3 regions of the Streptomyces sp. MK37H genome follow, and region 2 is predicted to be linked to each of the others. Evidence: riboswitches for the same ligand, from Rfam matches in the RefSeq annotation. Region 2 holds a riboswitch; each other region holds the start of a gene.
The links. A riboswitch is a leader RNA that binds a small molecule or an ion and turns the genes downstream of it on or off. The one in region 2 is predicted to bind cobalamin.
Positions count from the first base shown of each region.

Region 1 (12,399 bases), on a different contig from region 2:
CGCGGCCACCGAGCTCATCGACACCCCCACCGCGCTGTTCGGGCCCGGCCGCCCCGCCCTGCGCACCCCGTCCGGCGAGGTGTGGACATACGGCGAACTGCGCATCCGCGCCCATCAGGTGGCTCAGGTGCTCACCGAGGACCTGGGCCTGGTGCCGGGACAGCGGGTCCTGCTGCGCTCGCCCAACAACCCCTGGACCGTGGCGGCCTGGCTCGGCGTCCTCAAGGCGGGTGGCGTGGTGGTGACCACGATGGCCGCCCTGCGCACCCGGGAACTCGGCCCCGTAGCCGAGCGCACACTGCCGTCGATCGCCCTGGTGGACCACCGGTTCACCGATGACGTCCGTACGGTCCGGGACACCGTGCTGCCCGGGCTGACGGTGGTGGAGTACGGCGGCAGCGGCCCGGAGGATCTGGTGGCCAGGGCCGCGGCCAAGTCCGGTGAGTTCACCAACGTGGACACCGCCGCCGACGATGTGGCGCTGCTCGGCCCCACCTCCGGGTCCACCGGCGCGCCCAAGATCACCATGCATTTCCACCGGGACATCCTGTCCATCGACAACACCTTCGGCCGCCACACCCTGGGCCTGGTCCCGGACGACCTGGTGGCCTGCACCGCGCCCCTGGCCTTCACCTTCGGCCTCGGCATGCTGGTCGTCTTCCCGCTGCGGGCCGGAGCCTGCGCCCTGCTCACGGAGTCCGCCACTCCCCCACAACTCGCGGAGCTCGTACGGCGGCACGGCGTCACCGCCCTGGCCACCGCGCCCACCGCCTACCGGGCGATCCTGCGCGAGGAGGCCGAGCAGCAACTCGCCGGGCTGCGCGTCGGCGTGTCCGCGGGCGAACACATACCCCGCGCCACCTGGCAGGAGCTGCGGACACGCATCGGTCTCAGGGTCGTCGACGGCATCGGCGCCACCGAGCTGCTGCACATCTTCATCTCCGCGGCCGGAGACGACATCCGGCCCGGCGCCACGGGCAAGGCGGTCCCCGGCTACCGCGCCACCATACTCGGCCCCGACGGCGCGGAACTCGGCCCCGGGGAGCCGGGCAGACTCGGGGTCATCGGCCCGGTCGGCTGCCGCTATCTGGGCGGCGAACGCCAGCGGGACTACGTCCTGGAGGGCTGGAACATCACCGGTGACATCTTCCACCGGGACGAGGACGGCTACTTCCACTACCACGCCCGCAGCGACAGCATGATCGTCTCCTCGGGATACAACATCGGCGGCCCCGAGGTGGAGGCCGCCATCGACACCCACCCGGATGTTCTCGAATCCGCCGTCGTGGCCCGCCCCGACGCCGAGCGCGGCTCGATCGTGTGCGCCTTCGTGGTGCTGCGGGACGGTGTGCCCGGCGACGCGGCCAAGGCGAAGGAGATCCAGGACCACGTCAAACAGGTCCTGGCGCCCTACAAGTACCCGCGCGAGGTGCGGTTCCAGCACGCCCTGCCGCGCAACACCAGCGGCAAACTGCAGCGTTTCAAGCTGCTGCGCACGGTCATCGAGGACGAGCCGGCCGCCGAGGCCGTCGCCGAGAGTTGAGAGGAACCCCCTTGAAGATCGCGATCATCGGCGGCGGTCCAGGCGGGCTGTACTTCGCGGCCCTGATGAAACAGCTCGACCCCGCCCACGAGATCACCGTCTGGGAACGCAACGCCCCCGACGACACCTTCGGCTTCGGCGTCGTCTTCTCCGACGAGACCCTCGGTGGCATCGAGAACGCCGACACCACCATCGCCCAGGGCATGGCCCGGCGCTTCGCCCGCTGGACCGACATCGACATCCACTACCAGGGCGAGAGCCACACCGTCGGCGGCCAGGGCTTCGCCGCCATGAGCCGCAAGGAACTGCTCCGCCTGCTCCAGGAGCGCTGCCGCGACCTCGGCGTCACCCTGCGCTTCTCCACCCCCGCCCCGGACGCCGATGGGCTGTGTGCGTCGTACGACCTGGTGGTGGGGGCCGATGGCGTCAACTCCCTCGTACGGGCCGCCCACGCGGAGGTCTTCCGCCCCTCCCTGGACCGTCGGCACAGCAAGTACATGTGGCTCGGCACGGACCGGGTCTTCGAGGCGTTCCAGTTCTTCGTCAAGCAGACGGAATGGGGCGTCGTACAGGTGCACGGCTACCCCTACTCCGCCACCGGCTCCACCTTCATCGTCGAGATGCACGAGGACGTCTGGCGGCGGGCGGGCTTCGACGCCACCGAAGGAGCCGACTTCGCACCGGGCGCCTCCGACGAGCATGCGGTGGCGCGCGTCCGCGAGCTCTTCGCCGACGAACTCGACGGCCACCAGGTGTTCGCCAACAACTCCAAGTGGCTGAACTTCACGACCGTACGCAACGAGCGCTGGCACCACGGCAACCTCGTGCTCATCGGAGACGCCGCGCACACCGCGCACTTCTCCATCGGCTCGGGCACCAAGCTGGCGATGGAGGACGCGCTCGCCCTCGCCGCCTGTCTGCATGAACACCCCGATGCCGAGGGGGCGCTCGCCGCCTACGAGGCCGAGCGGCGCCCGGTCGTGGAGTCCACCCAGCGGGCGGCGCAGGGCTCGCTGGAGTGGTTCGAGAACATCGGGATGTACGTCCACCAGGAGCCGACCCAGTTCTGCTTCAACCTGCTGACCCGCTCCCGCCGCATCACCTATGACAACCTGCGCACCCGCGACCCGGAGTTCGCCGACCGGGTCGATGTGGCCTTCGCCGCCGCGCAGGGCCTCGACGGCGTGGCACCGGCGATGTTCCAGCCGTACCGGCTGGGTGAGTTGGAGCTGAAGAACCGGGTGATCGTGTCCCCGATGGACATGTACTCCGCCGTCGAGGGCGTGCCCGGCGACTTCCACCTCGTCCACCTGGGCTCCAAGGCCATGGGCGGCGCCGGACTGGTGATGACCGAAATGGTGTGTGTCTCGCCCGAGGGCCGCATCACCCCCGGCTGCACCGGCCTGTGGAACGACGAGCAGGGCGATTCCTGGCGGCGGATCGTCTCCTTCGTCCACGAGCGGAGCACCGCCCGTATCGGCCTCCAGCTCGGCCACTCGGGCCGCAAGGGCTCCACCCGGCTGATGTGGGAGGGCATGGACGACCCGCTGCCGCAAGGCAACTGGGAGGTCGTCGGACCGTCCCCGCTGCCGTACGGCCCCGGCTCGGCCGTGCCGCGCGAGCTCACCCGCGCCGATATGGACCGGATCGCCGCGGACTTCGTGGCCGCCGCCCGCCGGGGCGCCGAGGCCGGGTTCGATCTGCTCGAACTGCACTGCGCGCACGGCTACTTGCTGTCCTCCTTCCTCTCCCCGATCGCCAACCGCCGCACCGACGCGTACGGCGGCCCGCTGGAGAACCGGCTGCGTTTCCCGCTGGAGGTCTTCGACGCCGTACGGGAAGTCTGGCCCGTGGAACGGCCGGTGATCGTGCGCATCTCCGCCACCGACTGGGTGCCGGACGGCAACACCGAGCATGACGCCGTCGAGATCGCCCGCGCGTTCATCGCCCACGGCGCGGACGCCATCGACGTCTCCTCCGGCCAGGTCACCAAGGACGAGCGCCCCGCCTTCGGCCGCTCCTACCAGACGCCGTTCGCCGACCGCATCCGCCACGAGGTGGCCGCCGCCACCGGGGCCGCGGTCATCGCGGTGGGCGCGATCGCCTCGTACGACGACGTCAACTCGCTGCTGCTGGCGGGCCGCGCCGATCTGTGCGCCGTGGGCCGCACCCATCTGTACGACCCCCACTGGACCCTGCACGCGGCGGCCGAGCAGGAGTACCGGGGCCCGGCCGCCGCATGGCCGGTGCAGTTCGGCGCGGGCGGCCGCAAGCCTCCGGCCGCGCGCACCGACGCCGTAAGGCCCCGGCTGTCACTGCACCGGCCCGACCCCGCCGACCAGGCCGTTCATCTGCGCTGGACCCCGACGCGTGCTCCGGCCCCCGTGCCCTGAGGGGGGTGGAAGGGGTGCCGGAACCGGGTGTCAGCCCGTCGCCGCCGCCCGGTATGGGCGGAAGAAGGCGCGCAGCTCCTCCGCGTAGAGCTCGGGCTCCTCGAACGGCGCGAAGTGTCCGCCGCGCGCGGGCTCGGTCAGCCGCACGAGGTTCGTCGTGCGCTCCAGCCACGCCCGCGGCGGGCGGACGACGTCGCCGCGGAAGAGCGAGAAGCCGGACGGCACCTCGACCCGGCGGGCGTGCTGCGCGAGCGGGATGGCGGCGTTGGCTCGGTACATGCGCATCGCGGAGCCGATCGTCCCCGTGAGCCAGTAGAGCGTGACATTGGTGAGGATCTCGTCCTTGGTGTAGCTCCGCTCGATGTCACCGTCGCAGTCGCTCCACGCCCGCAGCTTCTCGACGATCCACGCGGCGAGCCCGGCGGGTGAGTCGGTGAGCCCGAAGGCGGCGGTCTGGGGCTTCGTACTGTGCATGGCGGCGTAGGCGCCCTCGGCCGCGCTCCAGGCCGCGACCTCCTCGAACCAGGCGCGCTCCTCGGGCGTGAGGTCCGCCGGGTCGCCGGTGAAGCGGGGGAGGCCCCCGTCCGTGCGGTGCACGGCCACCACCCGGTCGGGGTGGTCGAGCGCGAGGTAGCGGCTCACATGGCTGCCGAGGTCCCCGCCCGCCGCGCCGAACCGCTCATAGCCGAGGACGTCCATCAGCTCGGCCCACAGCCCGGCGACGGCGATGGAGTCGAGCGGCTGGCCGGTGGGCCGGTCGGAGTACCCGTAGCCCGGAATGTCGGGCACGACCACGTCGAACGCGTCGGCGGGGTCGGCGCCGTGCGCACCGGGGTCGGTGAGGTGCGGGATGACCTTCGTATAGCGCCAGAACGAGTCCGGCCAGCCATGGCTGAGCACCAGCGGCAGAGCGGGTCCGGCCGGGGCGGCGGCCCGGATGTGGGCGAAGTGGATCCCGAGACCGCCGAGCCGGACACGGAACCGGGGCAGCCGGGCGAGCGCCGCCTCCTGCGCCGCCCAGTCGAACCCGTCCGCCCAGTAGGCGACGAGCTCACGGAGGTAGGCGAGGTCGGTCCCGAGCGCCCACCCGGCGTCCTCGGGCGCGTCCGGCCAGCGCGTCGCGCGCAGCCGCGCGCGGAGGTCCTCGAGGGCGGCGGGGTCGGTCCGCGGGGTGAAGGGCTCGGGTCGGGGCATGGCGTCCGGCATGCCACGTACCCTACAAGCCGCCCATGTCAGTCGTCTGGGATGCCGGCCAGCCGTACTCATCCGGAGCCGGGTCGCCGCGGGGCGATTCAGGTCGATTGGCGGCGGCGATACGCTTGCGTCTTCGCGCGGTTGCCGCACAGCTGGGGTGAACACCATTTGGCCCGGCCGGGGCGGGAGTTGTCGTAGAACACCCATTGGCAGTCGGGGGCCGGACACATCCTGAGCCGATGCCAGGTCCCGTTCACCGTGGCGGTCAGCGCGGACATGACGATGTGCGCGAGGGCGGTGTCCACGGGGTCGGCGGCGATGGTCAGGTGGGCGCCGTGACCGGCCGTCAGTGTGACGTGGAAGGAGTAGCCGACCGGGGCATCGCCGCCCTGGCCGTCACCCTCGGCGTCCTGGCGCAGCGCGGCACGCAGGGCCGTGCGCAGCTCGTGGGCTCTGGTCAGGTGGCCCTGATGGGCGGGTGCGCCGCGACTGACCGGCCCGGTCGGTCAGTCCGCCGGGCTCCAGGGCCGCGTCGACGGCCCGGGTGTCCGCGTCGTCATGGCCGGAGCCACCGCACGCGGTGAGCAGCAGGCGGGGGCGAGCAGGAACTCCGCGGTACGGCGGGCGGAGCGGAGCACGGGCAGCCTCGGCGGTCGGGACTCGTACGCGGAGCCTGGCCTACGGACGTCCTCCGCGCACCGGGCGCGGAGGTGCCGGCAGGTCTTCGGACTCGGACTCGTCCGGACGGGGCCGGACGGGGCCCCTTCCCGGTGCTCGTTCGCGACGGCCCCACGGCCGTCACGGACTCCTCCCAGTGGTGTCACATGCCCCGCCCGTCCCCCTCACCGCTGCCTCACCGCTGCGCGTCAGTTCCGGATTCGCACCGGATTCCCTGGCCTCGGATGTGGCACGACTGGCTCCCCGAGACCACCAACAGCGTCGAACGGCCACGTCTCACGGTCAGTTCGGCCGCCGGCGGGCCTGCTTCACCTCGCGGTCCACGGCCCAGGCGTCGCCGACCGGCCCGAGGTGGCCGAGCTTGTCGGGGTTGACCACCGTGCGAATCGTCTGGATCTGCCCGTCGAGCACATCGAGGACCAGGGTGTGGAGCACCTTGCCGTCCCGGTCGCGGAAGATCGCGCCGGGCTGGCCGTTGACCTCGCGCGGCTCCAACGACACATCGATCCGCAGCAGCCAGGGAAAGACATTGCCCAGCAACCGCGCCACGTTCTCCGCGCCCATGACGGCCCTGGCCAGCTGCGGGGCCTTGCCGCCACCGTCCCCGACCAGCCGCACATCGGCGGCCAGCAGCTTCCGCAGCCCGCCCACATCGCCGTCCTTCAGCGCGTCGAAGAACCGCGTGGCCAGCTCCTGCCGCTCCTGCCGGTCCGCCGCGAACCGCGGCCGCCCGGCCTGCATGTGGCGCCGCGCCCGCACCAGCAACTGCCGGCATGCCGCCTCCGACCGCCCCACCGCCGTGGCGATCTCGTCGAACCCGAAGGCGAACACCTCCCGCAGCACGAACACCGCCCGCTCCAGCGGGCTGAGCCGCTCCAGGAGCAGCAGCGCCGCCATCGACACCGAGTCGGCCAGTTCCACCGCCCGGGCCGGATCCTGATACGGATCGCTGAGCAGCGGCTCGGGGAACCACGGGCCCACGTACTCCTCCCGTCGCACCCGCGCGGAGCGCAGCACATCGATCGAGATGCGCGTCACCGTGGCCGACAGATACGCCTTGGCCGACGTGGGCCGGGTGGCCGAGCCGTCGAAGCGCAGCCAGGTTTCCTGCACCGCGTCCTCGGCCTCGCTCACACTGCCCAGGATCCGGTAGGCGATCGAGAACAGCAGCGGCCGCAGCTCCTCGAACTCCTCGACCTTGCTCACGCCGATTCCCCCCTGAACGACCGGCCGGACAGACTGGCGCCGATCAATGGAACTGCCCGACCTGGTAGTTGCCCGCCGGCTGCTGGGTGATGACGTTCAGCCGGTTCACCATGTTCATGAACGAGACCAGGATCACCAGGGCGGTGAGCTGCTCCTCGTCATAGTGCTTGGCGGCGTTCGCCCACACCTCGTCGCTGACGCCACCGGCCGCGTCCGCGACCCGGGTCCCCGCCTCCGCCAGCTCCAGCGCGGCACGCTCGGCGTCGGTGAAGACGGTGGCCTCCCGCCATGCCGCCACCAGGTTGAGCCGCACGGCGGTCTCACCGGCCGCGGCGGCTTCCTTGGTGTGCATGTCGAGGCAGACGGCGCAGCCGTTGATCTGGCTCACGCGCAGCGCCACCAGCTCCTGCGTGGCGGGCGGCAGCGGCGAGTCCTTGACCGCCCTCCCGGCCGCCATGACGGGCTTGAGGACCTTGCCCGCGGTCAGGCTGGCGGAGTAGTTCAGTCGCGCGTCCATGGTGTGCTCCTCCGTGGTTGTCAGTGGCTACACCCCTGAGACGAGGTGGCCCGACCCCCTGTGACATGGACACATGTGACCTGCGTCTCCCCGCCACCGGGCCCACTGGGCCAAACAGTTGTACGCTACGGCTCGGTCCGATCAACGGAATACAACGGGGAGACAGAGATCATCGTGAGCGAGCGCACCGGCAGAATACGTTCCCCTCGTGCCTACTCCGCCGTCTCGGGGGTGCTCACCGGGACAATCGCCCTGTACATCGCGCTTGTCGCCTTCGGTAACATCACCGACTTCGACACCAATCAGCAATTCGTCCGCCATGTTCTGGCGATGGACACCACATTCAAGGACGACGACCTGATGTGGCGGGCCATCAAGTCCACCGCGCTCCAGGACACCGCCTACGTCGCCATCATCGTCTGGGAGAGCATCGCCGCCCTCGTCCTCCTCGCCGCGACGGCCATGTGGGGCGCGGGATTGCGCGGAGGCAGCGTCCGCCGCGCTCGTCAGGCCAGCACCGTGGGGCTGTTGATGCTGATGGTGCTGTTCGGCGCCGGGTTCATCGCCATCGGCGGCGAATGGTTCGCCATGTGGCAGTCCAAGCAGTGGAACGGCCTGGAGGCCGCCACGCGTGTCTTCCTGATCTCCGGGATCGTGCTGCTGCTCATTCACCTGCTCGCGACCGAGCGGACCGAGACCGACTCCGCGGACTGACCGGGACTCCACGGACTGATCGAGCGGTCGGAAGCCGCCCCGCTCCCCCTCGGAAGTGACAACGGACTCGTCGTTGCCGCGGACTCTTGACAGTGACCTGAGTCACCTTTAACGTCCGCAGCAACGCTCCGTGAGAGCGCTCTCTCGACGGCCCCGCGTGACCACACCGCTGGGCTCTCTCCCGCTCTTTCGCTCTTCCCGTGTGCGCACGGAAAGGAGAGTCATGTCGCCTACACCTCCGCGCTTCCCGCCGTTACGGCGCGCCCTCGGCCGCTGGCGAGCTCCGGGTGTCGTCCTCGCCGCCGTCGGCCTCATCCTGTCCCTGCTGTCCACCGGCTCGGCCAGTGCGCGGGCCGAGTTCCGCGCCACCGACAAGGTCGCGTCGAGCCCGCGGAGCACCAAAGAACTGGTGCGCGTCGCGGAGTTCGTCGCCGAGTGCCCGTTCACCCATCGGCTGCCGGACGACCCGATCGTGTTCCCGGGGCTCCCCGGCGCCTCCCATATGCACAGCTTCTTCGGCAACGACTCGACCAACGCACACACCGATCTGGCCGCCCTGAAGAGGGGCCGGACCAGCTGCAGCCCGACCGCCGACCTGTCGTCGTACTGGACCCCCACCCTCTACGCCAACGGCAAGGAGGTCGAACCCACCGGCACCACCTTCTACTACCTCGGTGAAGGCGTGCGCGACGATGTGATCGCGACCATCAAGCCGCTCCCCGAGGGGCTGCGGATCGTGGCGGGCAACGCCAAGGCCACCGGGGTCGGCGACCCCACGTCCATCGCACGCTGGTCGTGCCTGCACCACGGAGAGGTCAACCCCTCCAAGGACTTCGTGAACTGCCCGTCCGACTCGATGCTGGAGTCCTACCTCGACTTCCCCCAGTGCTGGAACGGGAAGGATCTGGACTCCCCCGACCACAAGAGCCACATGGCGTACCCGGTCGGTGGCCAGTGCCCGGCGACCCACCCGGTGGCCGTGCCGAAACTGCGCCAGGTGCTCCGCTACCCGGTCAACGGCGACCCCGCGCGGCTCAAGCTGGCATCGGGCGCCGGATACACCATGCATGGTGACTTCTTCAACGCCTGGCCCGAGGACGAGATGGCCCGGCGGGTGCGTGACTGCATCAATGTGATCGTCAAGTGTGGCGCCGACGGCCGTCCCTGACCGGGAAGGAGAACGCACAGCCCGGCAGGACGGCCCCGCCCTGCCGGTGGGCGGAGCCCCGTGACGGGGGGCTCCGCCCACACCCACACCCACACCCACGAGTGACGAGGGGAGTCGGCATGACAGCGGCCACCGCCGTGCGGCGCGCGGCGTCCGTAGCGGTGCTGGTGGTGCTGCTCGCCGCGGGATGCGGCGAGGGCAGCGGGAAGCCGTCGGGCGAGGCGCCGTCCACGTCGGCGGCGCGGCACCCCGCCACGGGGGCCCCGAGCGGGCAGGCGACGTCGGGGACGTTCAACTCCAGCGACATCGGCTGGATCCAGCTGATGATCGCGATGGACGACCAGGTGGTGCTCCTGCTGGACCTGGTCCCGGGCCGCTCCTCCGACGCGGCGGTGGAGAAGTGGGCGAAACCGGTGGCCACCGCCTGTCGCGGCGAACTCGTCCGGCTGCGGAAGCTGCTCGCCCGGGCGGGCGTACCCGACACCAATCCCCACGAGGGGCACGACATGCCCGGCATGGTGACGGAGGACGAACTGCGCACCATCGAGCGGGCGAAGGGCACCGCCTTCGACGCGCTCTTCCTCGCGGCCATGCGCGAACACCTCGACCAGGCGGCGAAGATCGCCCACTCGGAGCGCTCGGCCGGCGCCGATCCGGCCACCAAGAAACTGGCCGCGAGCGTGGAGCGGACATCGCACACCTGGCGCGCCCGCCTCCCTTAGGGCCTCCCGGGCGGCGGTGGCCGCACCACGGGCCCCGCTACAGCGTGTTGGCGCCGGTCAGCTGGGGCGAGTACGCCAGGCACACGGGCGGCGGTGGCGGGTCGAGGCGGGTGTGTTCGGCCGCGCCGTGGACGATCCGTCCGCCGACCAGGGTGAGCACCGAGGTCCGGCGCGACGCGTAACGCATCACAGGCGACCCGCAGCGGCGGTTCGGGCCGGCCGCGGCGCGACGGCCATCAGGCGGGCGGCCCCACGGCAGCGGTTCAGGCGGGCGCCGGCGCCACGGCGGTCAGGCAGGCGGCAACGCGGCGGCGGCCGACCCGGCGAGATCGGTGGCCAGTTCGCAGGGCCGCCCCTTGCGGCCCGCCCCCTTGAGGACGAGGGCCACCCGCTCGGTGCCCTTCACCCGGTCCAGGCCGGTGTAGTCACGGTGCACCACCTCGACGCGGCAGCTCCCCGGGCCCTCGTCCTCCGGCAGCACGATGGCCTGGTGATCGCTGAGCTCGGTGGACCGGGCACCCTTGTCGCGCGGCAGATCGCCCTGGTCGAAGCGCAAGTCCACCTCGAACGCGCGGGTGGTGGACTTCCACTGGCACTCCCAGCGGCCGAACCCGACGTCCGGGTCCCGGGCGTCGATCCCGGGCACCTTCTCCAGCGCCTTGACGTCGAGCAACGTACACGCGTCCAGGTGCGCCAGCGAACTGGACGGAAAGTCCGGGGAACGCCGGGGGATCTCACCGCGGTTGAGCACCTTGACCGCGACTCCCGCGGCACGATCTGCGGTGTCGCACAGCGGCTCCTTGACCTCGTCGGGCTGTCTCGCGGCCGCGGTGACCCGGAGGCTGTTGTCGCGGGCGCCGGTCACCGCCACGGCCCGCTCGCACTCGTCGTCCTCGGCGGTGCGCTCCACGACGGTGACCCTGCCCTCGGTCTTCCTCGCCACGCCCTCCGGCAGCGAATCGGCGTCGAGCTCCACCCTGACGTCCACGACCTCCTCGCTCCGCTCCTTCAGGAGGACGTCGCACCGGTTGAAGTTGCCGTAGTCACGGTCGAGTCGGGCCTCGTCGTACCGATGGAACACGGTGGCGTTCAGCAGGGCGCACGGGTCGGCCGTGCGGGGGTCGCCGATGAAGCCCGCGGCGGCCGTTTTGTCCGGTGCCGGGGTGGCCTTGTCCCCGTCTTCGTCTCCCAGGCTCATCACGATGAACGGAACGGCGATGGCCAGTGCCGCGACGGCGGCGGCGCCTGCCAGAAGTAAGGGACGGCGCCGGACCAGCGTCGCCGTGCGGCGCTGCGGCCCTCCCGCCGGGACCTCGCCGCGCGTCAGGACGTCCGTGTAGGGCGTTGTCGACGGGATCATCGGGAGGGTTGGGAACTGGTCCGGGGGTCCCGCGATGTCCGTGAGGGCGCTGAGCGCCTCGGCGGCAGTGGGCCGGGCCCCGGGGTCGCGCTGGAGCATCGCGGTGAGGATGGATCCGAGCGGCCCGACCTGGGGGCTGATGGCCTCCATCCGGACCGCCCGCCCGGCGCCGCGCATCGGCGGGGTCCCGGTCACCAGCCAGTACATCGTGGCGCCGAGCGAGAACACATCGGACGCACGCTCGGGCGCTCCCCGGAACGCCTCGGGGGCGGCGAAGAACGGGGTGAGGCTGACCGGCCCGTTGGGCGTGATCGTCTCACTGCCGTCCACCCGGTACGCGGCGCCGAAGTCGGTCAGCTTGGCGACCCTGTCGGGGGTGATCACGATATTGCCGGGCTTGACGTCGCAGTGCACGATGCCCTTGTCGTGCAGGGCCGCCAGCGCGGCCGCGATCTGCGCCCCGATGTATGCCGCGAGTTCGGGGGCCATCTTCACCGGGACGTCCAGGCTGCCGCCGGTCACATGCTCCATCACCAGCCAGAACGTGGCGTTCCTGCCCTTGCCCGCGCGGACGGCGTCATAGAGGGTGACCACGTTCGGATGGCTGAACTTCGCCAGAGCGCGGGCTTCGGCCAGCAACTCGTCGAAGTCGGCCTGACTGTTGTCCTCGAGCAAGGCCCGCTTGAGGACGACGGACCGGCCCAGCTCCGTGTCGACGGCGAACCAGACCGCGCCTCTCCCTCCCTCGACGGGCCCCTTGGTGAGCCGGTACTTGCCGACCTTCTCCCCCCGCCGCACGACGACACTCCCCCCTACGAGACCGAACCGCTGCTGTCTGCCGTTAGCGCACGCGGATCGAACTTACTGCGTACGCGGAAAGACACGTACCGTTTGCGGCGTGCGT
Region 1 is NZ_JAAAYH010000047.1:960-13,358, forward strand. It holds gene GWI24_RS09830 (AMP-binding protein) at 1-1,543, shown strand, start outside; gene GWI24_RS09835 (bifunctional salicylyl-CoA 5-hydroxylase/oxidoreductase) at 1,555-3,936, shown strand; gene GWI24_RS09840 (epoxide hydrolase family protein) at 3,967-5,142, opposite strand; gene GWI24_RS46490 (CGNR zinc finger domain-containing protein) at 5,229-5,435, opposite strand; cobalamin riboswitch at 5,828-6,063, opposite strand; gene GWI24_RS09850 (RNA polymerase sigma-70 factor) at 6,091-7,014, opposite strand; gene GWI24_RS09855 (carboxymuconolactone decarboxylase family protein) at 7,058-7,531, opposite strand; gene GWI24_RS09860 (DUF2165 domain-containing protein) at 7,706-8,245, shown strand; gene GWI24_RS09865 (DUF1996 domain-containing protein) at 8,469-9,413, shown strand; gene GWI24_RS09870 (DUF305 domain-containing protein) at 9,533-10,135, shown strand; gene GWI24_RS09875 (hypothetical protein) at 10,173-10,322, opposite strand; gene GWI24_RS09880 (serine/threonine-protein kinase) at 10,425-12,293, opposite strand.
Region 1: another riboswitch for cobalamin. It lies ahead of GWI24_RS46490 (CGNR zinc finger domain-containing protein); the one in region 2 lies ahead of GWI24_RS38485 (ribonucleoside-diphosphate reductase subunit alpha).

Region 2 (5,722 bases):
GAGCGGGCCTTCCGCGAGCGCGGCACCGCCCGCCCGATCACCGTGTACGGCAACCCGGTCCTGCACAAGGAGTGCCGGGACGTGACCGTGTTCGACGAGGAGCTGGCACGGCTCGTCGACGACATGTTCGCCAGCCAGCGGGCGGCGGAGGGCGTGGGCCTGGCCGCCAACCAGATCGGTGTCGACCTCAAGGTCTTCGTCTACGACTGCATGGACGACGAGGGCGTTCGCCATGTGGGCGTGGTGTGCAACCCGGTGCTGGAGGAGCTGCCCGCCGAGCGCCGGGTGCTGGACGACTCCAACGAGGGCTGTCTGTCGGTCCCCACGGCGTACGCGGAGCTGGCCCGCCCCGACTACGCGGTGGTGCGCGGCCAGGACCTCGACGGCGAGCCGATCGCGGTGCGCGGCACCGGCTACTTCGCGCGCTGCCTCCAGCACGAGACCGACCACCTCTACGGCTACCTCTACATCGACCGGCTCTCCAAGCGCGACCGTAAGGATGTGCTGAAGCAGATGGCCGAGGGCACCGCCCGCTATGAGACGGTGCCGAACGACTGAGTGTGCCGTACCTCACAGGGCGGGCCGGACCCCTCGGAATCCGGCCCGCCCTGTTGATGTCAGAACTCGTCCGACATCAGAAGCCTGACATCAGAAGCCCGACATCAGAAGTCGTCGTCGAAGGCGACCGACCCCTCGACCGCGACCTGGTACGCCGAGGCGCGCCGCTCGAAGAAGTTGGTCAGCTCCTGGACGTTCTGCAGCTCCATGAAGGAGAACGGGTTCTCCGAGCCGAAGACCGGGGCGAAGCCGAGCCGCTGCAGGCGCTGGTCGGCCACGCACTGCAGATACTCCTGCATCGACGCGGTGTTCATGCCCGGCAGCCCGTCCCCGCACAGATCGCGGGCGAACTGGAGCTCCGCCTCGACGGCCTCCTTCAGCATGTCGGTGACCTGCCGCTGGAGCTCGTCGTCGAAGAGGTCCGGCTCCTCCTCGCGGACGGTGTCCACGACCGAGAAGGCGAACTCCATGTGCATCGACTCGTCGCGGAACACCCAGTTGGTGCCCGTCGCCAGGCCGTGCAGCAGCCCGCGCGAGCGGAGCCAGTACACGTAGGCGAAGGCGCCGTAGAAGAACAGCCCCTCGATGCAGGCCGCGAAGCAGATCAGGTTGAGCAGGAAGCGGCGGCGGTCCTCCTTGGTCTCCAGCCGCTCGATCTTCTCCACCGAGTCCATCCAGCGGAAGCAGAACTCCGCCTTCTCCCGGATGGAGGGGATGTTCTCGACGGCGGCGAAGGCCGCGGCGCGGTCGTCCGGGTCGGGGAGGTAGGTGTCCAGCAGCGTCAGATAGAACTGGACGTGCACCGCCTCCTCGAAGAGCTGCCGCGACAGATACAGCCGCGCCTCGGGGGAGTTGATGTGCTTGTAGAGCGTCAGCACCAGGTTGTTGGCCACGATCGAGTCGCCGGTCGCGAAGAAGGCGACCAGACGGCCGATCAGATGCTGCTCACCGGGGGAGAGCTTGGCGAGGTCGGCGACGTCGGAGTGGAGGTCGACCTCCTCCACCGTCCAGGTGTTCTTGATCGCGTCGCGGTAGCGGTCGTAGAACTGCGGGTACCGCATCGGCCGCAGGGTGAGTTCGAAGCCCGGGTCGAGCAGGTTCTTGTGGTGCTCGGCCGAGGTGTTCGCGGTGGTCATCTCGGATGCGGTGGGCATTACTGGCAGGCCTCGCAGGACTCGGGGTTTTCCAGGGAGCAGGCGATCGCGTCGGCCTCGACCGGGGCCGCTTGCGCGGGAACGGTGACGGCGGGGGCGGCCGCGGCGGCGCCGCCCCGGGCGCTCTGGGCGATCCGGGTGGCCGGACGCGAGCGCAGGTAGTACGTGGTCTTGATGCCGCGCTTCCAGGCGTACGCGTACATCGAGCTGAGCTTGCCGATGGTCGGCGAGGCCATGAAGAGGTTCAGCGACTGGCTCTGGTCGAGGTACGGGGTGCGGGCCGCCGCCATGTCGATCAGGGCGCGCTGCGGGATCTCCCACGCGGTGCGGTACAGCTCCCGTACGTCCGCGGGCACCCAGGAGAAGTCCTGCACCGAGCCGCCCGCCTCGCGCAGCGCCTCACGGGTCTGGGCGTCCCAGACGCCCAGCTTCTTGAGGTCGTCCACCAGGTAGGAGTTGACCTGCAGGAACTCCCCGCTGAGCGTTTCGCGCTTGAAGAGGTTGGAGACCTGCGGCTCGATGCACTCGTAGACGCCCGCGATGGAGGCGATGGTCGCGGTCGGCGCGATCGCCAGCAGCAGCGAGTTCCGCATCCCGGACTTCGCCATCCGGGTGCGCAGCGCCTGCCAGCGCTCCGGCCAGGTGGCCACCGCGTCCGGGTAGTGGTCCGGGTGCAGCACACCGCGCGCGGTGCGGGTCTCGGCCCAGGCGGGGTGCGGGCCGTGGCGCTCGGCGAGCTCGCAGGACGCCTCGTACGCGGCGAGCATGATGCGCTCGGAGATCCGCGTGGAGAGCGCCGTGGCCTCGGGCGAGTCGAACGGCAGCCGCAGCCGGAAGAAGACGTCCTGGAGCCCCATGAGGCCCAGACCCACCGGGCGCCAGCGAGAGTTGGAGGCCCCGGCCTCCTCCGTGGGGTAGAAGTTGATGTCCACCACGCGGTCGAGGAAGGTCACGGCGGTGTGGACGGTGGCGTCGAGGCGCTCCCAGTCCAGCTGCCCGTCCTCGCCCAGGTGGGCGGCGAGGTTGACCGATCCGAGGTTGCACACGGCGGTCTCGCCGTCGTCGGTGACCTCCAGGATCTCGGTGCAGAGGTTGGAGGAGTGGACGACCCTGCCGGGCTCGGCGGTCTGGTTGGCGGTGCGGTTGGCGGCGTCCTTGAACGTCATCCAGCCGTTGCCGGTCTGCGCGAGGGTGCGCATCATCCGGGCGTACAGCTGGCGCGCCGGGACCTGCTTGACGGCCTTCCCCTCGGCCTCGGCCCTGCGGTACGCGGCGTCGAACTCCTCGCCCCACAGGTCCACCAGATCGGGCGCGTCGGCCGGGGAGAACAGCGACCAGTCGGCGTCCGCCTCGACCCGGCGCATGAACTCGTCCGGGATCCAGTGGGCGATGTTGAGGTTGTGGGTGCGGCGGGCGTCCTCGCCCGTGTTGTCCCGCAGCTCCAGGAACTCCTCGAGGTCCGCGTGCCAGGTCTCCAGGTAGACACAGGCCGCGCCCTTGCGCCGGCCGCCCTGGTTGACGGCGGCCACCGAGGCGTCGAGCGTGCGCAGGAACGGCACGATGCCGTTGGAGTGCCCGTTGGTGCCCCGGATCAGCGAACCGCGGGCCCGGATGCGGGAGTAGGACAGGCCGATGCCGCCCGCGTGCTTCGACAGCCGCGCCACCTGGTGGTAGCGGTTGTAGATCGAGTCCAGCTCGTCCAGCGGCGAGTCCAGCAGATAGCAGGACGACATCTGCGGATGCCGGGTGCCGGAGTTGAACAGCGTGGGGGAGCTGGGCAGGTACGACAGCGTGCTGGTCAGCCGGTAGAGCTCGGCCACATCGTCCAGCGCCCGCTCCGAGAGGTTCTCGGCGAGCCCGCAGGCCACGCGCAGCAGGAAGTGCTGCGGGGTCTCGATCACCTGACGGGTGATCGGGTGGCGCAGCAGATAGCGGCTGTAGAGGGTACGCAGCCCGAAGTAGCCGAAACGGTTGTCGGCGCCGTCGGCCAGGGCCCGCTCCACCAGCGCGTCCAGCCGCTCGGCGTGGGCGGCGGCGAACTCCGCGGTGGAGTCGGCGAGCAGGCCCTCGCGGTGGCCCACCTGGACGGAGGTGGAGAAGGAGACCGCGCCCTGCCCGGCCGCCTCCTCCGTGATGGTGAGCGCCAGCAGCCGCGCCGCGAGCCGCGAGTACTCCGGCTCCTCGGCGATCAGCCCGGCCGCCGCCTCGGTCGCGAGCGTGCGCAACTCCGCCTCGTCCGAGCCGGGATGACGGCCGCGCAGGGCGGCGGCCGCGACCTTGCCGGGGTCGGTGGCGGGCAGGTCGGCGGTGAGTCCGGTAAGAGTCCGTAGCAGGGCGGTCCCGGGCGCGTCGTCCGCTGCCTGAGAAGCCGCCTGCGCTGAAACCGGATCGGCGGGCGCGATGGTCACTGAGGTGCTCTCCCTCGCTCGGCTGGACCGCGAGGGGTGGTGCGATGGGCGCGTACGGGCATGCCGATGCCGCACTCCTCGTACGCCAGGCACACCACGCAGCGTCCATCGGCCCAACCCTCGAGGCCGGGGGACGTGTTCACAGGGCTGTCGGCAGGTGCTCGGACTCACGGGCACGCCGAATTGAGCGCACACGTACACCGTTGCGGGACAGTTCCGGATTCCCACCGGATTCCCCTGTGGCGACAGCGAGGACGAGCATACATCTTGTGTCGGCCGACGCACGCACCCCCATATCTTGTGTCGGAGCTGCGGAGTTTCGCATGAATGTGCTAATGCGTTCCGGAGGTGGCCCGTGACCTGGGGCGTGCGGCGCGGGGCGTCACAGCTCCACGGTGAAGGCCCAGAGGGTGAGGTCCGTGCCGGGCAGGGGCGCCCAGTCGCGCTCCGGGGCACGGGTGAAGCCCAGCCGCTCGTACAGGCGGTGGGCGGCGGTCATCGACCGCTGGCTGCTGATCACTATTCGCCGCAGGCCCAGTGCGCGGGCCCGGTCCAGGCAGGCTCGCACGAGCGCTTCGGCGGCGCCGCGGCGGCGGGACTCGGGGCGGACGGCCAGCATCCGGAACTCGCCCTCGCCGGGGCGGGCCAGCTCCGCGTACGCCCCGCCGTGCACGGCGAACGCCACGGCGCCCAGGACCTCGTCGCCCGCCGCGTCCGCCGCGACCAGCAGCTCGGCCTCGGCGGCCCGGCGGCGGGCGTCGCGCAGGGTGGCGAGATAAGGATCACTGTCCCCGAAGTCCAGGAGGCCGTCCCCCAGATACACCTGTGCGGTGAGCTCTCCGATTCCGTCCAGCTCCTCGTCCCGCGCGCGTCTGATCGTGATGTCCATGCCCGCAGTCTGCCGCAGACCACTGACAGCCGGGTCGCCGGGCGCGGGGTGTGGGTCCTCGGCGTCACTGGGTGACGGCGGTGATCACTCCGGTGGAGCCCGCGCGCTTGTTGGCGGCGTCGGCTTCCTGGTGGGTGACGTAGCGCCGGACCGTACCGTCCGGCAGTGTCAGCTCATAGACGACAACGGGTTGAGGCGGCCATTGAGCCGCTGTTCCGCCGCAGTTGCAGGCCATGGTTGCCCTTCCTTTCCCTCGGGTCGTTGTGGGGGGCGGTGGGTCAGTCCAGCCATCGCGAGGCGACACCGGCCAGGTAGGAGAGCGTCAGGGCGGTGGCCGGGAGGTGGAACCACGCGGTGGTGTGCAGCAAGGAGGCGTAGACGGCGATCGCGGCGGCCACCCATGTGCTGGTGCACCAGCCGCAGTTGACCAGGTAGGTGGGGCGGGAGTCGTCGCCGAAGCGGTCGGCGACCCAGATCCTGAACCCGGCCGCCAGGGTGTCCTTGGTGATGAAGCGGGTGATCCGGCAGGTGGTGCCGAGGGCGAGAAGGAACGCGGCGAGGCTCATCGGATCGTTTCCTCCCCGGGTGGTCATACGGGGGTCGGCTCTTCCCCGGGTGGTCATACGGGGGTCGGCACGGCCGATGTCACTGCTGGGTCGGCGCTGCCGATGTCACTGCTGGGTCGGCGCTGCCGATATCACTCATTAGAGGCA
Region 2 is NZ_JAAAYH010000485.1:593-6,314, reverse strand. It holds gene def (peptide deformylase) at 1-558, shown strand, start outside; gene GWI24_RS38490 (ribonucleotide-diphosphate reductase subunit beta) at 663-1,694, opposite strand; gene GWI24_RS38485 (ribonucleoside-diphosphate reductase subunit alpha) at 1,712-4,120, opposite strand; cobalamin riboswitch at 4,255-4,416, opposite strand; gene GWI24_RS38480 (GNAT family N-acetyltransferase) at 4,503-5,009, opposite strand; gene GWI24_RS38475 (hypothetical protein) at 5,074-5,244, opposite strand; gene GWI24_RS38470 (hypothetical protein) at 5,288-5,575, opposite strand.

Region 3 (12,399 bases), on a different contig from region 2:
GAGCAGTCCGCGGTGGCGCAGCGCCTTGATCGGGTCGGCGATCGAGGCCCGGCGCGCCGGGGTCGGGGTGGGCTGGACCAGCACGATGGTCGCGATCAGCGCGATGGCCATCAGGACCGCCACGCCGACGAACGGCCCGCGCCAGCTGATCGCGCCGAGCTCACCGCCCAGCAGCGGCCCGATCGCGATGCCGATGCCCAGCGCGGTCTCGTAGAGGATGATCGCGCCGGCGAAGCCACCGCTGGCCGAGCCCACGATGACGGCCAGCGAGGTGGCGATGAAGAGGGCGTTGCCCAGCCCCCATCCGGCGCGGAAGCCGACGATCCCGTCGATGCTGCCGGACGCCCCGGCCGCCGCGCTGAAGATCACGATGAGCACCAGACCGGCCACCAGGGTGCGCTTGGCGCCGATACGGCTGGAGACGAACCCGGTGATCAGCATGGCGACGGCGGTGACCACCAGATAGCTGGTGAACAGCAGCGACACCTGACTCGGCGTGGCGTGCAGCTTGGCGGAGAGGGAGGGCAGGATCGGATCCACGAGGCCGATGCCCATGAAGGAGATCACACAGGCGAAGGCGACCGCCCATACGGCCTTCGGCTGCTTGAAGGGGTTGGGGGCGCTGGGATGAGCGGACAAATGATGCTCCGTCGTTCAGGGCCCGAGCCGTGACGACATGGGGAGCCGTGGCGCGGCAGGGTGCCGGTTGATCAGGAAGCGGTGTTTCCCGGGGACTTCCGCGCCCGTGCCGCGCTCTCGACCAGCCGCTGGAAGGCGGGGGTGGCGGCGCGGACGGCGGTGGCGAGTGCCTGTTCGTCCTCGGGGGAGAGGGTGGCCAGCAGTTCGGCGAGCCGGTTCGTACGGCCGCGGCGCCGCTCGGCGAGCAGTTCCCGCCCGGCGTCGGTGATCGCCACCAGGACCACCCGCCCGTCGTGCGGATCGTCGACCCGGGTCACCAGACCCTGCCGCTCCAGCCGCTGGATCAGCTGGGTCATCGAGGGCTGGGTGACGCCCTCGTCGGCGGCCAGGGCCGTGAGGCGGGACGGACCCTCCCGGCTGAGCCGGCCGAGGGTCGAGGCCGCGGTGAAGCTGATGTCCCGGTTGGTCAGATGGCGCACCGCGAGGAACGCCAGCTGCTCCAGCGCCTCCGCGACCTCCTCGCGGGTGGCGGGGGTGTCGGATTCCCGGGCACCGGACTGCTGTGTGTATTCCACATCTAGTTTTATATCATGCCTCTATATAGGCAGGCTATGCAGATGGTCACAGGCCCCGGCGGGCACCCGCGGGAATACCGGCTCAGCGGAAGATTCCGGTGTGGCCGAGGGAGTAGCGGCCGGGCTGGGGGTAGATCGCGAGCCCGTGCGGGCCGCCGCCGACCGGGATCCGGGCGCGCAGCCGGCCGGTGCGGGTGTCGATCGCGTAGACCTCGGCGTTGTAGCGGCCCGAGAGCCACAGCACCTTGCCGTCGGCGGACACCCCGCCCATGTCGGGGCTGCCGCCGCCGGGGAGCCGCCACCGCCGCACCAGCTTGCCGGTCGTGAAGGACAGCACCGAGATGGTGCCCTCGCCGCGGTTGGAGATGTACATGGAGCGGGAGTCGCGGCTGACGTAGAGGCCGTGTGTGCCCTTTCCGGTGGGCAGCAGCCGAGGCTTGCCGAAGGTGTCGCCGTTGAGCACCCACAGGCCGTTCGCCACCATGTCGGCGATGTACCAGGTCTTGCCGTTGGGCGAGATCTTGACGTCCTGCGGCATGGCCCCGGCGATCGGCAGCCGCTGCTTGGCGATCACCTTCTTCTTCGCCGTGTCCACCTTCAGCAGCTCACCGGAGAACTCGCACGAGACGATGAAGTAGCGCCCGTCGGGTGAGAAGTCCGCGTGGTTGACGCCGTAACAGTCCACCGGCACCGACTTGATCACCTTCATGGTGTGCGCGTCCCGGAAGACCAGCGCCCGGTCCATGGACGCCATCACCACGGCGTACTTCCCGTCCGGGGTGAAGTAGAGGTTGTACGGGTCGTGGACGTCCACTGGGCGGCCCACCCGGCCGTTGGCGGGGTTGATGGGGGTGAGGGTGTTGCCCAGGTCGTTGTTGACCCACAGCGTCTTCAGATCCCACGAGGGCACCACGTGCTGCGGCTGGTGGCCCACCTGGATCGTGCGGACGACCTTGAACTTCTTCGGATCGATGACGCTCACCGTGTCCGAGAGGGTGTTGGGTACGTACACCCGCGACGGATAGTCCTTCACCGTCCGGGACAGCTTCCCCGGCCGGTCGGCCGCGTAGAGGTCATGCGGGTCCAGCGGGGGCGGCATCCCCGGCAGCAGCCGGGCCAACTCGGCCTTCTTCTCGGCCTTCTTCTTCGCCGCTGCCGACGCCTGGAGCGCGCTCTGCCGCGCCGACGCCGACGCCGCCCGGTCCGGCCGGTGTTCGCTGGAGGAGGCGCAGGCCGGAACCGCTGCCCCGCACAGCAGCAGGATCGCCGCGGCCCGGACCGTGGCACGCCGCCGGTGTGCGCGGGAGGGGAAGCGGGACGAGCCACGGGCCACGGGTTCCTCCAGCGGTGAGGGTGGGCTTCGGCCGTCACCCGCACCGTGGCCGGCCATGGCCTCACCCTGGCACCGCCCCGGCCCACCGGCATCCGCCCGCGGCCAAGCGGGGGAGCGGCGTACCGCCCTCGGCCGAAGAGGCCGGGCCGCACGGGCGTAGGATCGCGGCCGACGCCCGGGGAGGGCCCCGGGGCTTCGCACGGAGGGGGACGGACAGTGCGGTTCGGAGTGCTGGGCACCGGACACTGGGCGGCCGAGACCCACGCGGCGGCGCTCGCCGCACACCCCGTGGCCGAACTGGCCGGGATATGGGGGCGCGATCCGGTGAAGGCGAAGGCGCTGGCGGACCGCTGGGGCACTCGCGCCTACCCGGACGCCGACGCGCTGATCGCCGACGTGGACGCCGTGGCCATCGCCCTCCCGCCGGACATCCAGAGCGGCCTCGCCGAGCGGGCCGCGCTGGCCGGATGCCATCTGCTGCTGGACAAGCCGCTGGCCTTCGGCACCGAGGAGGCCGACCGGATCGTGCGGGCCGTGGACGAACGCGGGCTGGCCTCGGTCGTGTTCTTCACCAACCGCTTCGCGGCGCCCGTCGAGACCTTCCTCCGGCAGGCCGCGGCGGACGGCGGCTGGGACGGCGGCCGTGCCACCGCCTTCGCCTCGATCTTCCAGCCCGGCGGCCACTACGGCGACTCCCACTGGCGGCGGGAGCGCGGCGGGCTGTGGGACGTCGGCCCGCACTCGCTGTCCGTCCTGCTGCCGGTCCTCGGTCCGGTGGCCGAGGTCACCGCCCTGGAGGGCCCGCGCGGCGCGGCGCATGTGCTGCTGCGCCACCACTCCGGCGCCATCGGCACCCTCGCGCTCACCCTGGACGCCCGGCCCGCCGCCCAGGGCTTCTCGTGCGACTTCTACGGCGAGCGGGGGATCGCCGTGGTGCCCGAGGCGGGGACCACCGCCTTGGACGCCTTCGCCACGGCCGTCGACCGGCTGCTGAGCGCCGCCCGCGACGGCGGCGCGGCCGACCCCTGCGACGTACGGTTCGGCCGCGAGGTCGTCGCCGTCCTGGAGGCCGCAGACCGCTCCGGCCGCGAGGGGCGCACCGTCGTGCCGCGCTGAGCTAGCGCCGTTGCGTGGTGAGCGAGCGCTGTCCCGTGGTGGACGAGCGCCGCCCCGCGCTGAGCGCCCGCCCCTCGCCGAGGGCGCGCCGTGCTCCGCTGAGTGGGGGAAGGCTTCCCCTCCCCCGCATATTCCGGCGTTCCCGGGGGAGTCGGGGGCCATGACCAAGCTCTGCCTGCCCGATGGCATCCGAGCCTGCCTGTTCGACCTCGACGGCGTGCTGACCAGGACCGCGGTGGTGCACGCGGCGGCGTGGAAACAGATGTTCGATGAGTTCCTGCGGCGGCGCGACGGCCCCTCCTTCCGCCCCTTCGACTCCGGCCGTGACTACGACGAGTACGTGGACGGCCGTCCGCGTGCCGACGGGGTGCGCACCTTCCTGGCCTCCCGGGGCATCGAGCTCCCCGACGGCGAGCCGGACGACCCGCCCGACCAGGACACCGTGCACGGCCTGGGCAACCGCAAGAACATCCTCGTCCTGGAGAAGATCCGGAAGGAGGGAGTGGAGGTGTACCCGGGCTCGGTGCGCTTCGTGGAGGCAGTCCGTGCCGAGGGCCTGCGGACCGCGGTCGTCTCCTCCAGCGCCAACTGCCGCGATGTGCTGATCGCCGCCGGTATCGAGCACCTCTTCGAGGTGCGGATCGACGGTGTGGTCGCCGCCGAGCGCAAGCTGCCCGGCAAACCGCACCCCGACACCTTCCTGGCGGCCGGACAGGAGCTGGCCGTCGGGCCCGAGGAGGCCGCCGTCTTCGAGGACGCCCTGGCGGGCATGGAGGCCGGGCGCTCCGGGCACTTCGGCTGTGTCGTCGGCGTGGACCGAGTGGGCCAGGCCGACGCGCTGCGCGCACACGGCGCCGACATCGTGGTCAAGGATCTCGCCGAGCTGCTGGAGGACGACTCGTGATCATCGATTCCTCGTACGCCGTCGACCCCTGGACGCTGCGGGAGACCGATCTCCTGCTCGATCTGCTGCCCCAGAGCGAATCGGTATTCGCCCTCTCCAACGGCCATGTGGGCTGGCGCGCCAACCTCGACGAGGGGGAGCCCCACGGCCTCCCCGGCTCCTACCTCAACGGGGTGTACGAACGGCGTCCCCTGCCCTACGCCGAGGCCGGATACGGCTACCCCGAGGCCGGTCAGACCATGATCAACGTCACCAACGGCAAAATCATCCGGCTGCTGGTGGACGACGAGCCCTTCGATCTGCGCTACGGACGGCTGCGCTCCCATGAGCGGGTGCTCGATCTGCGCGGCGGACTGCTCCACCGCACCTGCGAATGGACCTCTCCCTCCGGCGTCAGCGTGCGGGTCCGCTCCACCCGGCTGGTCTCCCTCACCCAGCGGGCCATCGCCGCCGTCGCCTACGAGGTGGAGGCCGTCGACGCCCAGATCCGCGTCGTCGTCCAGTCCGAACTGGTCGCCAACGAGCAGCTCCCCGAGCGCGGCGGCGACCCCCGGGTGGCCGAGGCCCTGGAGTCCCCGCTCAAGCCCGAGGAGAACGCCGCCGACGACAAGCGGCTGCGGCTGATCCACTGCACCGACGCCAGCTGTCTGCGGGTCGCGGCCGCCGCCGACCACCTGATCACCGGGCCGCCGCCCACCCGCCACTCCAGCGAGAGCGCCGACGACGTCGCCCGGCTGACCGTCACCTCGGTGCTCGAGCCGGGCCAGGTGCTGCGGCTGGAGAAGCTGGTGGCCTACGGCTGGTCCGGCGCCCGCTCGCTGCCCGCCGTACGGGACCAGGTCGAGGCCGCGCTGGCCGGGGCCGCCAGCGCCGGCTGGCGCGGCCTGGTGGACCAGCAGCGCGCCTGGCTGGAGGACTTCTGGTCCCGCGCCGACGTCGAGGTCGAGGGGGACGCCGAGATCCAGCAGGCGGTGCGCTTCGCCCTCTTCCACGTCCTCCAGGCCGGCGCCCGCGCCGAGGAACGGGCCATCCCCGCCAAGGGCCTCACCGGCTCCGGCTACGACGGCCACTCCTTCTGGGACACCGACACCTTCGTCCTGCCCCTGCTCACCTACACCTTCCCCGAGTCCGTGGCCGAGGCGCTGCGCTGGCGGCAGTCCATCCTGCCCGCCGCCCGGGACCGGGCCCGGCAGCTCGGTCACGAGGGCGCCGCCTTCCCCTGGCGCACCATCGACGGCTCCGAATGCTCCGCCTACTGGCCGGCCGGCACCGCTGCCTTCCATGTCAACGCCGATGTGGCGGACGCGGTGGTGCGTTATGTGGCCGCCACCGGCGACGACGAGTTCGAGCGCGAGACCGCCGTGGAACTGCTGGTGGAGACCGCCCGGCTGTGGCGCTCCCTCGGCCACCACGACCACCACGGCCGCTTCCACATCGACGGGGTGACCGGCCCGGACGAGTACAGCGCCGTCGCGGACGACAACGTGTACACCAACCTCATGGCCCAGTCGAATCTGCGGGCCGCCGCGGACATCGTCGAGCGCCACCCGGACAAGGGCGCCGAACTGGGCGTCGACGACGAGGAGTCCGCCGCCTGGCGGGACGCCGCCGAGTCCATGTCCGTCCCGTACAACAAGACCCTGGGCGTCCACGAGCAGTCCGCGGACTTCACCGGCCACCAGGAGTGGGACTTCCAGGGCATGCGCCCCGACCAGTACCCGCTGATGCTCCACTTCCCGTACTTCGACTTGTACCGCAAACAGGTCGTCAAACAGGCCGACCTGGTGCTGGCGATGTATCTGCGCGGCGAGTGCTTCACCGAGGAGGAGAAGGCACGCAACTTCGACTACTACGAGCGGTTGACGGTCCGGGACTCCTCGCTTTCCGCGTGCGCCCAGGCCGTCATGGCCGCCGAGGTCGGCCATCTGCGGCTCGCCTACGACTACCTGGGCGAGGCGGCCCTGATGGACCTGAAGGACCTGGAGCACAACACCCGCGACGGTCTGCACATCGCCTCGCTCGCCGGCACCTGGATCGCCCTGGTCGCGGGATTCGGCGGGATGCGGCACCGCGACGGCAGGCTGGAGTTCTCGCCCAAGCTGCCCGAGAAGCTGGCCCGGCTCGCCTTCACCATGCAGGTGCTGGGCCGGAGGCTGCGCGTGGAGATCAGCAACCGCTCTGTCACCTACTCCCTGGCCGAGGGCGCTCCCCTGGAGATCCGGCACTACGGCCGGCCCATCACCGTCTCCGAGAAGACCCCCCGGACCTGCGACATCGACGAGCTGACGGCACGTCCCGAACCCCATCAGCCCCCCGGCCGCCGCCCGAACCGCCGCGCCTGAGGCACGGACGCCCTACGTCACGACACCCCGCACGCCACGCCACCCACAGCGAGGAGCGCCCGATGGACCCCCTGGAGGCCCTGGACCGGATCGCGTTTCTCCTGGAGCGCGCCCAGGCGCCGACCTACCGGGTGCGCGCCTTCCGCACGGCCCAGTCGGTGCTCGCCGGCCTGGACCCACAGGAGGTGGAGCGGCGTGCCGCGAACGGCACCCTCCGGTCGCTCAAGGGTCTCGGCCCCAAGACCTCGCAGGTGGTCCAGGAGGCGCTGAAGGACCAGGTGCCCGGGTACCTGGCGAAGCTGGAGGCCGAGGCCGCCGAGGCCGGGCGCGAGCCCGACGAGGACGCGGTGAAGCTGTGCGCCGCGCTGCGCGGGGACTGCCATATGCACTCGGACTGGTCCGACGGCGGTTCCCCGATCGAGCTGATGGCCCGTACGGCGGCGCGGCTGGGGCACAAGTGGGCGGTGCTCACCGACCATTCCCCGCGGCTGACGGTGGCCCGCGGCCTCTCGGCGGACCGGCTGCGCGCCCAGCTGGACGTGGTGGCGGAGCTGCGCGCGAAGCTCGCCCCGTTCCAGCTGCTCACCGGGATCGAGGTCGACATCCTCCCCGACGGCTCCCTGGACCAGGAGCCGGACCTGCTGGACCAGTTGGACGTGGTGGTGGCCTCGGTCCACTCCAAGCTGCGGATGGACGCCCGCCCCATGACCCGCCGGATGGTCACCGCCGTCAGCGATCCGCTGGTCGATGTGCTGGGCCACTGCACCGGACGGCTGCTCGGCGGCAAGCGCCCCGAGTCGGCCTTCGACCATGAGGAGGTCTTCGGTGCCTGCGCGGAGGCGGGCACCGCCGTGGAGATCAACTGCCGCCCGGAGCGGCTGGATCCACCGCGCAGGCTGCTGCGGGAGGCCGTCCGGGCGGGGACGTTCTTCTCCATCGACACCGACGCCCACGCGCCCGGCCAACTCGACTGGCAGCCCAACGGATGCGCCCGGGCCGTGGAATGCGGGGTGCCGACGGAGCGCGTCATCACCACCTGGACGGCCCGGCAGCTGGTGGACTGGACCCGCACGCGTCGGCCCCCGCGCCGTGCGGGACACGGGAGTTGACGGCGGCTATACGCGAAAGGGGCGGAGACCTCGCCTATTCGCCTCGGCGCGCGGACCCTCACGTCGATGGCCGCCTTCGTCCTCACCCTGACCGGCGGCCTCTACGCCAACAGCCGCGCCCGTCGTGCCCTGGTCACGCTGATGGAGATGCGGGCGGACGCCGAGGCCGTCACGGACGCGGAGTCGGCGGACCGGCTGTCCGCCTTCCTCACCACTCAGCAGAGGAAGAACCCGACACGGCAGAAGGCCGACCGGCTGCCGGCCCTCTCCCACGGGCGGACCGGCGGCCACCCCGCCCCCCGCGCCCGTGCCGTCGCCGCCGCATGGGTCTTCGCGGCCGGCGTCTGCCTTCCGGCGATCGGCATCTCCTGGATGGGGTGTCCGTGTGACGGATGGTCAGCGCGGGTCGTAGGGGCGGGTCAGGGGCGGTCGCAGGTCGAGAGACCGGGCCGCCAGCGGCAGGCGATGGCGGCGAACCCGCCGTCCGCCGCGACCGGCACGGACAGGGTCTGCCCGCCGCGCACCACCGTGGGGGTGCGGACCAGACCGGCCGGGCCGTCCAGGATCAGATCGACCAGCCAGCGGCCCGGCTCCAGCCGCAGCGGCACCTCGGCGGTGTGCGCGGGGCCGGTGAACGTACCGCCGATGAACCACCGCGGGCCGCTGGCGCGGGCGAGCACCGCGCTCTCACCCGGCCGCCCCGCCAGCAGCCGGGTGCGGTCCCAGGTGGCCGGGATCTGCTCCAGGAACCGGCGGGCGAGCGGACGGGCGTCGTAGGACTCCGGAGTGCCCGCCAGGTTCTGGATCCCGGACTCGTAGAGCACCGAGAGGCCGACTTCGCCCGCGTCCGACGCCGCGTTGGGGCGCTGGGGCCGGTGGAAGGCCCCGGGGGTGAAGTCCATGGAGCCGATGACATTGCGGGTGAAGGGCAGCGTCGCCAGGTGCTGCGGGGTGTTGGTCCGCTTCTCCTCGCCGTTCACGCCCTCCATCGACATCACCTGCGGCCAGGTGCGCTGAATGCCCTTGGGGATCGTCGAGCCGTGGAAGTTGACGAGCAGATGGTGGGCCGCGGTGTCCTTGAGGATCTCGTCGTACCAGCGCAGCGTCTCCTGGGACTCGGAGTCCATGAAGTCGATCTTCACGCCCTTCACCCCCCACCGCTCCAGCGTGGGGAGCCACTGCTCGCGCTCCTCGGCGGTGTCGAGGTCACGGTGGTGGATCCAGACCTGGATGCCCACTTGCCGCTCGCGGGCGTAGTCCACGAGCTGCGGGATCCAGCTGTTGCGTTGCCAGTCGGGATCGGTGACGTCCCACTGGTCGGGGTCGAAGTACCAGCCCGCGTCCACCACCACATACGGCCATCCGCGCTGGGCCGCGTAGTCCACGTACCCCTGCTGCATCGACAGGCTCTGCCCGGCCGGCTTGCCGCCCGCGAGCCAGGTCCACAGCGCGGGGCCGGGCCGGATCCACGAGGTGTCGGCGACCCGTGACGCCGGTGCCAGATCGTCGGTGAAGGTGGACTGGGTGACGGTCGGCAGATCGCCCACGATCAGGGCGCGCCAGGGTGTGCTGAGCGGCCCGTCGGACTCGACCCGCTCGTCCCACAGGCCGATGCGGTACGTGGGCAGCCCCTGCTGGTGGATCAGCCGGGCGGCGGAGTAGCGGCCGGTGAGATCCGACTCCGCGATCAGGGCGTAGCCGCCGCCCGTCTCGAAGAGCGCCTGCGCCATGTACTCACCGGTGGGCGCGGTCGCCGCGGTGTACTCCTTGAACAGGTTCTCGTTGTCCTTGCGGTAGTCGCCGAGCCACGCGGTCGCGTCCGGGGGCAGGGTGAAGGCCGAGGCCTCGCCGAGGACATCGCCGCTGCCGGAGGGCAGGTCGTAGCGATAGGCGACCCCGTCGTCCGAGACCCGCACCACAAGGTCCAGCCGGGCGTTCCCGCCGCCCCGGAACCGGAAGCGGGACTCGGTCATCCGCGCGGTGCGCGAGCGCTGCTTGCCGACCGTCGACCGGTAGCGCTCCACGACGGTGCGGTCGTGGCGTCCCAGATAGCGCAGCCCGTGCGACAGGTCCGCCCGCTCGGTGACGATGCCCACGGGCGAGGGCTCGATCACCGTCCGTCCACCCCGGGACACCTGGAGCGTCAGCGCTCCCGAGGCGCCGTCAAGCCGCAGCTGGGCGAGGGGACCGGAGTGGGGCGAGGGGCCGCGCACGGTCCAGGCGGAGTCCTTCGCCTGTGCGGGCCCGGTGATGAAGAGCGTCATGGCCAGGACGCCGCAGAGCAGAAATGCCACTGCGGAGCGTCGGTAAGATCTCGGCATCGTTGCCTCCCGAGGCGGATACGTTACCGAGTCATCCGATAACTTGGGAGGGGTTGAGCGACATTACGCCCCGTCAAGGGTCGCTGGCGCATGAGAGATCGGATCTATGGCTTGGCTGCTTCCGGAGGCGACGCCACGGGTAGCGGGTCGGCTGACGGACCCGCGCACGGTCCGGCTGAGGAGGCGCACACGATGAGCGGCACGGCTCGGCCCGGCGACCCGGACCGGGAGACGGCGGACCCGGCGCCCGCCGGGCCCGAGGGCGGGGACCCCGCCTGCTGGCTGGAGAGGGTGTGCGCCGACTGCGGCGCGATCCAGGACACCGCCCGCTTCACTCGCTGTGCGCGGTGCGGAGCCCCGAAGGAGTGAGCGGGGCGCCCGGGATGCGATGATGCCGGGCGACAAAGGCGACGGCGGAACGAGGAAGCCGGTGTGACTCCGGCGCGGTACCGCCACTGTGATCGGCGAGCGGATCCCGAACAGGTCACTGCCCGCATACGCGGGTGGGAAGGCCGGGACGAGCATCGACCCGAGAGCCAGGAGACTCACGCGGTCGCCTCCTCGAGCGACACCGGGGCGGACTTCCCCGGAGGAGGGGTGATGCGTCGTGTCCGTAAGGCCGACCGACCCACTGCCGTGCCGGGTGACCGTGTGCCGGGACTGCTGTTGCGGCAGTCCCAAGGTGACCGGCATCGACCATGCCGCGCAGATCGCGCGGCTCGGTGAGGAGGCGCCCGTACGCGTCTCCGAGTGTCTGGACGTCTGCGACCAGGCCAATGTGATCGTGGTGCAGCCGTCGGCCGCCGGACGGGCCGCCGGGGGCAGGCCGGTGTGGCTCGGCCTGGTCAACGACCCGGATGCGACGGAGGACATCGTGGCCTGGGTCCGGGCGGGCGGCCCGGGGGTGGCACCGCTGCCCGACATCCTCGATCTGTACGCGTTCTCGCCGCGGGGGAGCGCCTCGGCCGAGCCGTCACCGGGCGGTCGCTGAGCGCCCGAAGTCGCCTGTGTGGCACGGGAGTTGGTCTTACGAGCAGAACTCTGGCGGCCTTGCACCCTGTGGGCTACCGTCGGTAACACGTTGCCGGTCGGTAACACGATTCCGTCGCGGCAACCCCCTCCGTACCTCCCGCACCCTCCGAACCCCTTCCGGAAGGCAGCTCATGGAGAACTCCACAGAGAATTCCGCGTCGCCCGCCCGGAACAGCGGGAACAGCGGGAACAGCGGGAACAGCGGGAACAGCGGGAACAGCGGGATCAGCGGGATCAGCCGCCGCCGCGCCCTGACGGCGGCGGGCGGTGTGCTCGCCGGCGCCGCGCTCGCCCAGGCGGCGGTTCCGGCCTTCGCCGCCTCAGGGGCCTCCTCGGACGCGGACGCCATCGTGGTCGGCCATGGGCTCGCCGGGCTGGTGGCCACGGCGGAGCTGGCGGCCGCGGGGCGCAAGGTGCTCCTCCTCGACCAGGAGCCCGAGAGCAACCTCGGCGGTCAGGCGTTCTGGTCCTTCGGCGGCCTGTTCTTCGTCGACTCCGAGGAGCAGCGGCTGATGGGGATCAAGGACTCCCCCGAACTGGCCTGGCAGGACTGGCTCGGCACGGCCGGCTTCGACCGCGGTGTCACCGACCCCGGTGGCCAGGACTACTGGGCCCACAAGTGGGCTGAGGCGTATGTGGACTTCGCCTCCGGGGAGAAGCGGTCCTGGTTGCACGGGCTCGGCGTGCAATGGTTCCCGATCGTCGGCTGGGCCGAGCGCGGCGGCGGTCTCGCGGACGGCCACGGCAACTCGGTGCCGCGCTTCCACGTCACCTGGGGCACCGGTCCCGCCGTGGTCGAGCCATTCGAGAAGAGGGTGCGGGCCGCCGCGAAGGACGGCCGGGTCACCTTCAAGTTCCGTCACCGGGTGGACGAACTGGTGGTCACCGGTGGCGCCGTCACCGGGGTGAGCGGCTCGATCCTGGAGCCGAGCGACGCCGCTCGCGGCAAGCAGACCTCGCGCACCGTGGTGGGCGACTTCGAGCTCAACGCCCCGGTGGTGATCGTCACCTCCGGCGGTATCGGCGCC
Region 3 is NZ_JAAAYH010000002.1:32,159-44,557, reverse strand. It holds gene GWI24_RS00915 (MFS transporter) at 1-639, opposite strand, end outside; gene GWI24_RS00910 (MarR family winged helix-turn-helix transcriptional regulator) at 711-1,214, opposite strand; gene GWI24_RS00905 (beta-propeller fold lactonase family protein) at 1,297-2,547, opposite strand; gene GWI24_RS00900 (Gfo/Idh/MocA family protein) at 2,764-3,663, shown strand; gene GWI24_RS00895 (HAD family phosphatase) at 3,824-4,567, shown strand; gene GWI24_RS00890 (glycoside hydrolase family 65 protein) at 4,564-6,909, shown strand; gene GWI24_RS00885 (PHP domain-containing protein) at 6,972-8,018, shown strand; gene GWI24_RS00880 (glycoside hydrolase family 97 protein) at 8,438-10,339, opposite strand; gene GWI24_RS00875 (hypothetical protein) at 10,532-10,708, shown strand; cobalamin riboswitch at 10,757-10,886, shown strand; gene GWI24_RS00870 ((2Fe-2S) ferredoxin domain-containing protein) at 10,947-11,330, shown strand; gene GWI24_RS00865 (FAD-binding dehydrogenase) at 11,503-12,399, shown strand, end outside.
Region 3: another riboswitch for cobalamin. It lies ahead of GWI24_RS00870 ((2Fe-2S) ferredoxin domain-containing protein); the one in region 2 lies ahead of GWI24_RS38485 (ribonucleoside-diphosphate reductase subunit alpha).